3 regions of the Nonomuraea sp. B12E4 genome follow, and region 2 is predicted to be linked to each of the others. Evidence: riboswitches for the same ligand, from Rfam matches in the RefSeq annotation. Region 2 holds a riboswitch; each other region holds the start of a gene.
What was found. A riboswitch is a leader RNA that binds a small molecule or an ion and turns the genes downstream of it on or off. The one in region 2 is predicted to bind thiamine pyrophosphate.

Region 1: another riboswitch for thiamine pyrophosphate. It lies ahead of ABGB18_RS35165 (cytosine permease); the one in region 2 lies ahead of ABGB18_RS22170 (FAD-dependent oxidoreductase).
Region 3: another riboswitch for thiamine pyrophosphate. It lies ahead of thiD (bifunctional hydroxymethylpyrimidine kinase/phosphomethylpyrimidine kinase); the one in region 2 lies ahead of ABGB18_RS22170 (FAD-dependent oxidoreductase).

What each region holds. Positions count from the first base shown of each region.
Region 1 is NZ_JBDPME010000021.1:71,457-75,669, reverse strand. It holds gene ABGB18_RS35185 (GPP34 family phosphoprotein) at 1-288, opposite strand, end outside; gene ABGB18_RS35180 (transcriptional regulator) at 318-923, shown strand; gene ABGB18_RS35175 (DNA-formamidopyrimidine glycosylase family protein) at 990-1,868, shown strand; gene ABGB18_RS35170 (rhodanese-like domain-containing protein) at 1,907-2,230, shown strand; TPP riboswitch at 2,304-2,417, shown strand; gene ABGB18_RS35165 (cytosine permease) at 2,408-3,784, shown strand; gene ABGB18_RS35160 (methylated-DNA--[protein]-cysteine S-methyltransferase) at 3,776-4,213, opposite strand, start outside.
Region 2 is NZ_JBDPME010000009.1:208,411-212,623, forward strand. It holds gene ABGB18_RS22160 (Rv2175c family DNA-binding protein) at 1-5, opposite strand, end outside; gene ABGB18_RS22165 (FAD-dependent oxidoreductase) at 36-1,205, opposite strand; TPP riboswitch at 1,258-1,374, shown strand; gene ABGB18_RS22170 (FAD-dependent oxidoreductase) at 1,364-2,692, shown strand; gene thiS (sulfur carrier protein ThiS) at 2,689-2,889, shown strand; gene ABGB18_RS22180 (thiazole synthase) at 2,882-3,637, shown strand; gene pknB (Stk1 family PASTA domain-containing Ser/Thr kinase) at 3,800-4,213, shown strand, end outside.
Region 3 is NZ_JBDPME010000045.1:33,770-37,982, reverse strand. It holds gene ABGB18_RS46280 (LysR family transcriptional regulator) at 1-435, opposite strand, end outside; gene ABGB18_RS46275 (hypothetical protein) at 610-975, shown strand; gene ABGB18_RS46270 (hypothetical protein) at 972-1,172, shown strand; gene ABGB18_RS46265 (NUDIX domain-containing protein) at 1,216-1,731, opposite strand; gene thiD (bifunctional hydroxymethylpyrimidine kinase/phosphomethylpyrimidine kinase) at 1,737-2,540, opposite strand; TPP riboswitch at 2,532-2,627, opposite strand; gene ABGB18_RS46255 (MFS transporter) at 2,931-4,139, shown strand; gene ABGB18_RS46250 (Type 1 glutamine amidotransferase-like domain-containing protein) at 4,142-4,213, shown strand, end outside.

The DNA of each region.
Region 1 (4,213 bases), on a different contig from region 2:
GTCGGTCGGCCGAAACAACGTGGCCGGGCACCGTCGGGTGCCCGGCTTCGTGTTGTCGGGGCGAGATGGCCGGCTTTGTGCGATGCGGGCCGGCGTGGCGTCCAGCTCGGGGTGGCCGAGCGGGGAGGGATCCGTGACCCGGGGCTTCTTGTCCGACAGCTCGACGCGGCCGGCGACGGCGTGCTCGGCCGGCAGGGCGCCCGCGAGTGCGGGGTCGAGCTGCATGGGGTTGACGAGCCGCCTTCCGTCGTGGTCGGAGTGGGCGAGGAACTTCCCGGCGATCCGCACGCAGGTCCTTCGACACTAACCTCCCAGGCATGACTGTCTCGGAACGTTTGCACGCGATCGGCCGGCCGCTGCTCCAGGAGCAGCTCGACCATCCCACCGTGGCCGGGATCGGGCGGGGTGACCTGGCCGAGCCGGTGTTCAGGTCGTGGCTGGAGCAGGACTACCTCTTCCTGCTGGACTACGTGCGGGTGTTCGCCCGGCTGGCCTGGCAGGCGCCCGCCGCGCACCTGGGCGACCTGGTGGACCTGGCGCACACGACCTTCCACGACGAGCTGAGCCTGCACCGGACGATGTCGGCGGAGTTCGGGGCCGATCTGGAGGGGGCGGTGAAGGGGCCGGCGTGTGAGGCGTACACGAGGTTCCTGCTGGAGTCGGCGGCGTCCTACGGGGAGGGGTTGGCTGCGCTTTATCCGTGTATGTGGGGATATTCGAACCTTGGGCGGATATTGGCTAAGAATCCGCCTGCTGAACCGAGATATCGGGCTTGGGTGGACACGTACGCGGACCCGGGGTTCGAGGCGCTCACCGTGCGGATCGCCCAGATGATCGACGAGGCCGGCCCCGATCCGGCGCGGGCGGAGGCGCTGTTCACCGAGGGGATGGCGCACGAGCTGGCCTTCTGGAGCGTGCCCTAGCCCCTCGCGCCCGGTTGTCCACAGGCTGTGGACGGCCGGGGCTCATGGGGACCGTACTCTGGTGGCATGCCGGAACTTCCCGAAGTGGAGTCGCTGGTCCACTTCCTGCGCGAGCGGGCGGTGGGCCGTACGATCCTGGGCGTCGACGTGGTCGCGTTCCAGGCGCTCAAGACGTTCGACCCGCCGGCCACCGCGCTCGGCGGGCTCACGGTGACCGGCGTGTCGCGGCACGGCAAGTTCCTCGACCTCGACTGCGACGGGCTGCACCTGATCATCCACCTCGCCCGGGCGGGATGGCTGCGCTGGCGGGAGGACCTCTCGGGGGCCAAGCCCGTCCGCCCGGGCAAGGGCCCGCTCGCGGTCCGGGTCCGGCTGGCGCCCGATGAGGAAGGGCTGGCGCCGGGGTTCGAGCTGACGGAGGCGGGGACGCAGAAGCGGCTGGCCGTCTATGTCACGAAAAATCCAGACGATGTGCCGGGCGTCGCCGCCCTCGGCCCCGACCCCCTGGACGAGTCGTTCACCGTGGCCGCGCTCAAGCGCATCCTGGGCGGCAACCGTACGCAGATCAAGGGGTTGCTGCGCGACCAGAAGGTGATCGCGGGCATCGGGAACGCCTATTCGGACGAGGTGCTGCACGCGGCCAGGATGTCCCCGTTCAAGATCGCGGCGACGCTGACCGACGCGCAGATCGCCGACCTGCACGAGGCCATCGTCACCACGCTGGGAGAGGCGGTCGAGCGGGCGCACGGGCTGGCGGCCAAGGATCTCAAGGCGGAGAAGAAGTCCGGCCTCCGCGTGCACAACAGGGCCGGGCAGCCGTGCGACGTGTGCGGCGACACGATCCGCGAGGTGTCGTTCGCCGACTCGTCGCTGCAATACTGCCCCACCTGCCAGACGGGCGGGAAACCGCTGGCCGACCGCCGCCTGTCCCGGCTGCTCAAGTAGGTGGTCGGGGCCCGTGCCGGACGCGAGATGATGGAGTCATGAGCGTTCCTGAGATCGACCCCAGTGCCCTTCCGTCCGACGCCTACCTGCTCGACGTGCGGGAGCAGGAGGAGTGGGTGGCGGGGCACGCCCCCGAGGCCGTGCACATCCCCATGACGCAGATCCAGGGCCGGGTGGACGAGGTGCCCAGCGACCGGACGGTCTACGTCGTGTGCCGGGTGGGCGGCCGATCGATGCAGGTCGCGGCCTGGCTCACCCAGCTCGGACGAGACGCGGTCAACGTCGGCGGCGGCATGCAGTCATGGGAGTCGGCGCGGCGCCCGATGGTCAGCGAGACCGGGCAGCCGCCTTTCGTCGCGTGAGGCGGCTTGTACGGTGAGACAACGCCCACTATGGCGGTTTCGCCGTCATTAGGGCATGATGAGGGCGCCAATTACAGATCGTCGCGGGAGCTCGGGGTGCCGGGCTGAGAGGGCAGCAACTGATCCGCTGCCGACCGCCTGAACCTGTCCGGATAATGCCGGCGTAGGGAGTGTGCGATGTCGCATGCCGTCAACGAAGTTCCCCTGACTCTCGAAGGACGGCCGCCGAAGACACTGGGCGTGCTCGACCAGGGCGCGCTCTGGGCCAACCTGGGTGTCAGCCTCCTCGGCTTCTCCGGGGCCATGTTCCTGCTCGACCCGCTCGGCAACGCGCCGCTCAGCCTGGGCGCCGCGCTGCTGGCGGCCGTGGTCGGCAGCCTGATCGGCACGGCCATGGTGGGTCTGTCCGCCATCCCCGGCACCCAGACAGGGCAGCCGGCGATGGTGCTGCTGCGCGGGCTGTTCGGGGCCCGGATCTCCTACGTCCCCACGGTGCTGAACGTCGTGCAGATGCTCGGCTGGGGGGCGTTCGAGCTGTGGGTGATCGCCAAGGCCGCCTCCGCGATCTTCGGCGGGGTGCCCTACCAGGTGTGGGTGATCGTGGCGGGGGTGCTCACCACCGCGCTCACGATCTGGCCGCTCGGCTCGATCCGGCTGCTGCGCCGCTACGTCACCGTCGGGGTGATCGTGTCGATGCTCTGGTTCGCCTGGTTCTTCCTTTCGGACGCCCCCGTGCACGCGGGCGGATCCTGGACCGCGTTCGCCCCGGCCGTGGACTACGTGATCGCGCTGTCGGTGTCGTGGGTGCCGATGGCGGCCGACTTCGCCCGGCACTCCAGGTCGAGCAGGGCCGCGTTCACCGGGGTGGTCGGCGGTTACACGCTGGCGCAGGTGGCCTGCCTGGGGCTGGGCGTGTACGCGGTGGCCATCGCCGGGGCGGCGGCGGTGGGAGCCGACAGCACGTCGGTGTTCGGGCCCTTCGTGGCGGTGCCGGTGGGCGCGCTGTTCTTCGGCATCCTGGTGCTGCGGGAGACCGACCAGTCCTTCGCCAACGTCTACTCCACGACGGTCTCGTTGCAGAACCTGATGCCCAGGGTGGACCGGCGGGCGTTCTCCGCCGCGATCGGCGTGCTCACCGTCGCCATCGCGCTGGTCGTGGACGTCACCTCGTACGGCGCGTTCCTGTCGGTGATCGGGGCGGTGTTCGTGCCGATGTTCGCGGTGCTCGCCGTGGACTACTTCGTGCTGGGCGGCGCCTCCCGCTGGAACACCGGCGAGGACGCGCCGTCGCGCTGGTCGATGCTGGTGCCGTGGGGGCTCGGCTTCCTCGCGTACTGGCTGACCACCTCCAGCCTCACTGTGGAGGGCTGGGACGCCCTGTGGGCCTCGGTACGGGAGGCGATCGGGTTCACCCGGCAGCCGTGGATGAACGGCGCCCTGGGCGCGGCCCTGGTGGCCGGGCTGGTGACGCTGGCCGTCGGCTGGCCGCGGCGGCGCCGCGCGGCCGGCTCCGAGCCCGGCTCCGAGGCCGCGCGGGCAGGGCGGTCAGGCTGAGGCGCGCTGCTCGACGTTGAGGAGGTGTTGCTTGGCGGCCGGACCGCCCGCGTAGTCGCCGAGCGTGCCGTCCCCGCGCACCACCCGGTGGCAGGGCACGATCACGCAGACGGGGTTGGAGGCCAGCGCGTTGCCGATCGCCCGCAACGCGCGCGGCCGGCCGATGCTCTGGCCGATCTCCTCGAACGTGGTGGTCGTGCCGTAGGGGACGGCCATGGTCTTCTGCAGCACCGTGCGCGCGAAGGTGGTGGCCAGCGCCCAGTCCACGGGGGTGGTGAACGCGCGCAGCCGGCCGGAGAAGTAGGCGTCCAGCTCCCTGCGCACCGGGTCGAGCCGGCCCGGCTCGGGCCCGATGAACGTGCCCACATGCCTGGTGACCAGCTCGTACACGCTGTTTTCCGGCTCGAAGCTGCACGCCGCGACGCCCTT
Region 2 (4,213 bases):
GTCACGAAACCACAACTACCACATGCCGTGCTTGCTCAAACAACACAATCCCGTAGGGAGACTTCTGGATCTACCAGGCGTTCCGCGTCGAGAGGGTGACCGGCTTCGATGATCCTGCGCCCCTGTACGAGATCACGCGGCCGGTCCACGGCCAGCACCGCGGCGAGGGTTTCCTCGGCCGTGAGCCAGACCGCCGACCACGGGCCCTCGGGGTCGCCGCGGTAGATGAGGCGCTCCCCGGCCGGGTGGTGCCCGGCGTACTGCACCATGTGCTTGAACTGCTCCGACCAGAAGTACGGCACCGGATCGTAGACCATGTCCTCGCCCAGCAGCGTGGCGGCGGCGACCTCGGGGGCGTTGAGCGCGGTGTCCCAGTGCTCGACCCTGAGCCTGGTCTGCCAGCGGCGCGACCACCAGGCGGCGCAGTCGCCGACGGCGACGGTGTTCGGCAGCGAGGCGCGCAGGTGCTCGTCCACGACGACCCCGTTGTGCAGGTCGATGTCGGCGGCGGCCAGCCATTCGAGCGCCGGGCGCACGCCGATGCCGGTGACGACCACGTGCGCCTCGACGAACTCGCCGTCCAGCAGCCGCACGCCGCCCTCGTCCACGGATTCGACCATGGTGTCGAGCCGCAGGTCGATGCCGTCGTACCAGCGCTGGGTGCGGGCGCCGATCTCGGCGCCGACGGCGGTGGCGAGCGGGGCGGGGCCGGCCTCGATCACCGTCACCACGCACCCGGCGCGGCGGGCCGCGGTGGCCACCTCCGCACCGATCCAGCCGGCGCCGATGATCGCGACGCGGGCGCCGGGCACCAGCATGGCCCGCAGCTCGTGGGCGTCGTCGAGGGTGCGCAGCACGTGCTGGGGGCCGTCGCCGGGCAGCCTGATCGGCTCGGCTCCGGTGGCGATGACCAGGCCGTCGTAGCCCAGCTCGCCCTCCGTCGTCTCCACGACGCCGGGGCGCAGGGCCTTGGCCGTGACGCCGGACCAGAAGTCCACCTCGATCGCGGCCAGATCGGTGTCCACGTAGCTGGTGTCGGCGTCGCCGAGCAGCACGGCCTTGGACAGGGGCGGGCGATCGTAGGGACGGTGCCGCTCCTGGCCTATCAGCGTGATCCTGCCGCTGAATCCGCGCCCGCGCAGCGCCTCCACCGTCCGCAGGCCGGCCAGGCCCGCTCCTACCACCACGACATGGTTCACGTTCATGACCATAACGGGGGCGGTGCCTGGATGTCGCACCGAGGCCGTAGGCTGGGGACGTAAGCCGCGCGGGAGTCCGGCCGTCACCGGGCTGAGAGGAAGGCGTCATCGGGCCTTCGACCGCAAGACACCTGATCCGGATCATGCCGGCGAAGGGAGCGCGAATGGATGTGATCGTGGGTGGCGGAGTCGTCGGGCTGTCGATCGCCTGGCGGCTGACCCGCGAGGGGCGGCCGGTCACCGTGGTGGATCCGGCCCCGGCCGGCGGAGCCTCGCACGCGGCGGCCGGGATGCTGGCCCCGGTGAGCGAGGTCACCTACACGGAGGGGCCGCTGCTGCGGCTGGGCGTCGCCTCTCTGCGCCGCTGGCCCTCCTTCGCCGCCGAACTGGCCGCCGACGCGGGCTTCTCGGCCGCCGACCCGGGTCTTCCCAGTCCCGGCGGGCGTGCGGCGGGTGATGTCGATCCCGGCGTCTCCGGCGGGCTCGCGGGGGACGGCGCGGGCGGCGGGTTCGGCATCAGCGCGCGGGCGCGGGCCGGGCTGGATCTGCGGGCGGACGGGACGCTCGACGTGGCGTTCGGGGCCGACGACCTCGCGGCGCTGGACGAGCTGGCGGCGTTCATGGACAAGCTGGGGCTGCGGGTGGAGCGGCTGACGGGCCGCGAGTGCCGCCGCCTGGAGCCCATGCTGGCCCCCTCCGTGCGCGGCGGGCTGCTGGCCCCCGGCGACGCCTGGGTGGACCCGCGCCGGGTGACGGCCGCGCTGCTGACCGCCCTCGACCGCCTGGGCGTGCCGCTCGTACGGGCGCGCGCGAGCGGGCTCCTGCGCGACGGCGAGCGGGTCGCCGGAGTACGCCTGGCGGACCCCGAACAGCCCGGACCCGGTTGGCGGCCGGAGATCCGGGGCGACCGGGTGATCCTGGCGGCCGGGGTCTGGAGCACCGAGCTGGCCGACGTGCCGGTCCGGCCGATCAAGGGACAGATCATGCGGTTGCGCTCGCCGCAGCCGCTGCTCAGCCGGTGCGTGCGCGGGACCGTGCACGGCTCGCCGGTCTACCTCGTCCCCCGAGGTGACGGCGAGCTGGTGGTCGGGGCCACACAGGAGGAGCTGGGGTTCGACACCAGGGTGACGGCCGGCGGGCTCTACGAGCTGCTGCGCGACGCCAGGGAGCTGGTGCCGGGCGTGACGGAGCTGGAGGTCGCCGACGTGGTGGCCGGCCTGCGCCCGGGGACGCCGGACAACCTGCCGCTCATCGGCCCGGCCCGTACGCCGGGGCTCGTCCTGGCCACGGGACACCACCGCGGCGGCGTGCTGCTGGCCCCCCTCACGGCGGCCCTCGTGTCCGACGCCGTGGCGGCGGACACGGCGGGCGGGCCTGCCGCTTTCCCTGGAGCCGGTGGGGCCGGTGGAGGCGGTGCGGCCGATGCGGCGGTGGGTGACGACGGTGAGTTGGCGGAGTTGTGCTCGCCAGAGAGATTTCGGGAAATTTCATGATTGTGACGATCAACGGGGCCGCCCATGAGGTGGCCGACGGGATTACGGTGGCGCAGGCCGTACGTACATTGACCGTGGCCACCACCGGAGTGGCGGTGGCCGTGAACGACGAGGTGGTCACGCGGAGCTCGTGGGAGACGACGGTGCTCGGCGACAGCGACCGCGTGGAGGTTCTGACGGCGGTGCAAGGTGGATGATCTGATCATCGCCGGGGAGAAGTTCTCCTCCCGGCTCATCATGGGGACCGGCGGCGCGCCCTCGCTGGAGGTGCTGGACCAGGCGCTGGCCGCGTCCGGGACCGAGCTGACCACGGTGGCCATGCGGCGGCTCGACCCCGGCGCCCGCGGCTCCGTGCTGGACGTGCTGCGCGAGCGCGACATCAAGGTGCTGCCCAACACCGCGGGCTGCTTCACCGCGGGTGAGGCGGTGCTGACCGCCCGGCTGGCCCGGGAGGCGCTGGGCACGAACTGGGTCAAGCTTGAGGTCATCGCCGACGAGCGGACGCTGCTCCCCGATCCGATCGAGACGTTCGACGCGGCCGAGCGGCTCGTGGCCGACGGGTTCGTGGTGCTGCCGTACATCGGTGACGACCCGGCGCTGGCGCGGCGGCTGGAGCAGGCGGGCTGCGCGGCCGTGATGCCGCTGGGCGCGCCGATCGGCTCCGGGCTGGGCATCCGCAACCCGCACAACATCGAGCTGATCGTGGAGGCCGCCTCGGTGCCGGTGATCCTCGACGCGGGCATCGGGACGGCCAGCGACGCCGCCCTGGCGATGGAGCTGGGCTGCGACGCCGTCCTGCTGGCCACGGCGGTCACCAGGGCGCAACGGCCCGATCTCATGGCGGCGGCCATGAAGGCGGCCGTGGTGGCGGGGCGGCTGGCGCGGCAGGCGGGCCGCATCCCGCGCAGGCGCTACGCCGAGGCGTCCTCACCGATGACCCCCTGACGGAATGGTCACAGCCCCGACAGGACGCCCTGCCGGGGCTGGGACGCCAGTGAAGCCGTGCCCGTTTCGCCGGGCGGCTTCGACGTGCCGATCAGAACGTCTCAGCATCGGTTTCGGGCGCCGGGGCCCTGCCAGTGGCGAAACGCCCGTAAACTCAGCCGGGTGGATACGACGACTGCGGACCCCCTGGTCGGACGGCTTCTCGATAGGCGCTACCGCATCGAGAGCCGGATCGCCCGGGGCGGTATGGCGACCGTCTACCTGGCGTTGGACATCCGGCTCGACCGGACGGTGGCGCTGAAGGTCATGCACCGCTCGCTCGCCGACGACCCCGCGTTCGTCAGGCGGTTCATCGGCGAGGCCAAGTCGGTTGCCAGCCTGTCCCATCCCAACGTGGTGCACGTCTTCGACCAGGGCACCGACCAGGACATCGTCTACCTGTCGATGGAATACGTGCCCGGCAGGACACTGCGCGACATCCTGCGCGAGCGCGGCCGGCTGCCCGCCCGCGAGGCGCTGGAGATCCTCATCCCGGTGCTCGCCGCCCTCGGCGCGGCCCACCAGGCCGGGATGGTC
Region 3 (4,213 bases), on a different contig from region 2:
ATAGGCCAGGTCGAGCTGGCCAAGCCGGAGCGCCTCCACCAGTTCGTCGACGACCGTGTCCCGCACCTCGACGTGCACTCCCGGATGCGTGCGGCGGAAGCGCGCCAGCTCTGCGGGCAGGTCGACGTGCGCAAGCGACTGGATGGCTCCCACGCTGACCCGGCCGGTCCGCAGCCCGGCGACCGCGGCCACCACGTCGCGCACCGCCTCGGCGTCGGCGACCATGCGCCGGGCCAGAGGGATCACCTCCCTCCCGGCCGGGGTCAGCACGACCCGCCGCGTGGCGCGGTCGAACAGCGGGGCGCCGAGCTCACGTTCGAGGTTGCGGATGGACGTGCTCAACGCCGACTGCACGATCAGCACCTCGCGGGCCGCCGCGGTGAACCTGCCGTGTTTGGCGACCGCCAGGAAGTGTTCGAGCTGACGCAGCTCCATTCATCTCCTCCATCGATTGCCGGGTGCTGATTCATGTGTTGGGCAGGGCAAAGTGATCAGCACGGTGATGAGCGGCCTGCTGATCGGCATCCTGCTGTCCCGCACCGTGGCGGGGGTGATCGCGCAGTTGGCGGGCTGGCGCGCGGTCTACCTGTTGGTGCCGCCCTGACGGCGGTGGTGGGAGTGCTGCTGTGGCGGCAGCTGCCGGTGCTCGCGCCGCTGACGCGGATGCGCTATCCGGCGCTGCTGGGTTCGGTGGTGCGGCTCGTCCGCGAGGAGCCGGTGCTGCGCCTGCGGATGGCCTATGGCTTCTTCACCTACGCCTCGTTCGGCGTGCTCTGGGCCAGCTACGGTTTCCTGCTCGCCCGCCCTCCCTACGGCTGGGACCAGGCGGCGATCGGGCTGTTCGCCCTCCTCGGCGTGACCGGGGCGACCGCGGCCCGCTTCGCCGGCAAGCTCGCCGACCGAGGCTGGGCCAGGTATGCGACCGGCGGGTTCCTCCTGGCCTGCGGCGCCAGTTACCTGCCGCCGCCTACATGACCGCCTACTTCCTCGGCGGCGCATCGGGCAGCGGCCTGTCGGCAGCCATCTATGCCAGTCATGGCTGGGCGGGCGTCTGCGTGCTCGGCGCCGCCTTCCCCGCCGCCGGTCTGCTGCTGTGGGTGATCGAGATGCTGGCCTCCCGGCGCGCCTCGGCCCGCCGGGCCGAGGCCCGCGCACCGGCCGTCCAGGACTGACTCTCGTGCCGGCCACACACCCGCCGCATAGGACCGGCGTGTCTCAGGGGTACAGCTCGAATGGCTCGGCGATGCTCACCTCCGCCAGGAACTCCGGCAGGAGCTGCGGCAGCCGGCGCGGGTAGACCCGATCCGTGCTGGAGCCGACCTCGGCGACCGGCCACCAGCGGAAGCCGAAGTAGTCCTCGATCTCGAAGTCCAGCATCTCCGAGCGGTCGATGTCCGGGCCGGGGACGTCGAGGCGGACGCGGACCACCACCTCGTGTTGCAGCCGCCGCGCGCCCCGGTAGCGGAAGGAGCTGTCACGCCGCCAGGTGGGAGCGCCGATCTGCGCGGGGCGGGTACGGATCCCGGTCTCCTCCCTCAGCTCCCTGATCGCCGCGTCGACATAGTCCTCGCCGTCGTCGATCCCGCCGCCTGGGAGCTCCCACCAGGTTCCCTTCTCCGGCATCGTCGGATCGCGGGTGTGGAAGAGCAGCAACCGATCGCGGGTGTCGAGGACGACGAGCCGGACCACGTCCCTCTCGATGATCGGCAGGTCGTCGGGCGGCTCGGCCATCCGCCTCACCACACCGCGTGGAAATGGTGGACGGGGCCGTGACCGCCCCCGACGCGCAGGCTGTCGGCGGCACGCAACGCGCCGGTCAGGTAGTCCCTGGCCGCTCGCACGGCGGCGAGCCAGTCCCGGTGACGCACGCGCAGCGCCGCGACCGCCGAGGACAGGGTGCAGCCGGTTCCGTGGGTGTGGCGGGTCGCGACCCTGGGCCCGGCGAGGTCGACCGGCTCGCCGCCGGCACTGAAGACGTCGACGCAGACCTCGCCGTCCAGATGGCCGCCCTTGAGCAGCACCCGCCGCGCACCGAGCGCGTGCAGCCGCCGTACCTGCTCGTGCATCTCCGCCACGGTGCGGGCCTGCGGCTCGCCGAGGAGGTCCGCCGCCTCCGGCAGGTTGGGGGTGATCAGGTCGGCGCGCGGGAGCAGCACCTCACGCAGCGCGGACACCGCGTCGGCCGGCAGCAGCCGGTCGCCGCTCTTGGCCACCATCACCGGGTCGAGCACCACGTACGGAGGAGAGAACCTGTCCAGTGCCGCGGCCACCGCGTGGATGACGGGGGCCCGCCCCAGCATGCCGATCTTCACGGCGTCCGCGGGGACATCGGCGAGCAGCGTGTCCAACTGAGCGCTGACGAACTCCGCGGGCACCTCGTGTACGCCGCGCACGCCTGTGGTCGTCTGCGCGACCAGAGCCGTGGTCACCGCCATGCCGTAGCCGCCGAGGGCGGAGAAGGTCTTCAGATCGCCGTGGATGCCCGCGCCACCGCTGGGGTCGGTGCCGGCGATAGAGAGGATTTTGGGAACGGAGGTCACCCGTGACGTCCCTTCGCTAGTGCGAACTAGATCAGGTTCTACGGGTGTGATCTCAGCCCGGCTCGCCGGGCACCCCGCGTCGCATACGAGCGTAACAGGCGCCGTAACGGTAACCCGGCTGCACCAGGTTTCGGACCCGTCACCGCCCGGCGAGGGGCAGGGGACCTACCACGGCCAACCATCGGCTACAGTGCTCATCGCCGCATGACTGAGGTGTCCTCCCTTTCGGGGTGAACCTCCGAGGACACTCGTGCCAAGCCCAGTCGACGCGGCCCGCCGGCTGATCCCTGCGGTTGCGTCCCCCGGATCCCCGCCTCCTCGAAACCACTTGGCGGGTGCGGTCCGGGTGACGGCACTGCCCCGTTGGATCGACCGGTTGGAGGAAGAACCGTGGCGTTGGAGCGTGCCCTGGTGCGGCTGCTGGAGCTGACCTGTGGCATCACGATCGCCAATGTCTACTACGCGCAGCCGTTGCTCCCGACGATCGCCCGCGAGCTGGGGATCGGCCCATCCGCGGCGGGGATGCTCATCACGGTGACGCAGGTGGGCTTCGCCTGCGGGCTGGTGTTCGTGGTGCCGCTCGGCGACATCATCGCCCGCCGCCCGCTGATCACCACGTTGCTCGCGATCGACGCCGTGGCCCTCGCGGTCAGCGCGGCCGCATCCGGGCCGCAGGTGCTGGGGGCCGCTGCCATACTGGTGGGCGCCTCGTCCGTGGTGGCGCAGATGGTGATCCCGTACGCCGCGACGCTGGCGCGCCCGGAGCACCGGGGCCGTACGGTCGCGACCCTGATGGGCGCCCTGCTGCTCGGGGTGCTGCTTTCGAGGACCTTCGCCGGGCTCGTCGCCGAGGTCTCCGGATGGCGCTGGGTCTATGGCGTGGCGGCCGGGGTGATGGCCGTCATGGCGGCGACCATGTACCGGATGCTGCCGGCCGGGGGCCGCGAGGTCGACCTCGGGTACGCCGCCCAGATGCGGGCCGTGCTGCGGCTGGCGCGCGGCGAGCCGGTCCTGCGCTGGCGGTCGCTGATCGGCGCCGCGCAGTTCGCCATGTTCAGCTGCTTCTGGTCCACCGTGACCTTCCTGTTGTCGGGCCCGCCGTTCGGCTGGAGCAAGGCGGGGATCGGCTTGTTCGCGCTGGTGGGCGCCCTGGGTGCGCTGTGCGCGCTGGGCGGCGGGCGGCTGCTGGACCGGCGGCGGACGCGCCTGCCGGTCACCGGGGGCGCGATCGTGCTGCTGGCGGGCTCCTTCGGCGTGCTCGCCGCCGGGCGGAGCAGCCTGGTCTGGCTGGTCCTCGGCGCGCTGCTGATGGACGTGTGCTGCCAGGTCGTGCACGTGACCAACCAGGCGGTCATCTACGACCTGGTCGACGCCGCCCGGTCCCGCCTGACCACCATCTACATGACCACCTACTTCTTCGGCGGTGCCCTCGGCACGGCCGTCGGCATCAGCGCCTACGACCGCTACGGCTGGGGCGGCGCCTGCGCGGCCTCGGCCGGCTTCTGTGGTCTGGCGGCGCTGGGCTGGCTGGCGACGTACCGGCACGAACGGCCCACGGCGGCGCGCCTGCCCGCGATGAGCGACCAGAGGGAGAACTGAACGTGCGGAAAGTGTTCCTCGGCTCCGCCGGACTGGGTGCCCTGCCGCCCTGGCTGGCGTCGCTCCCCCTGACG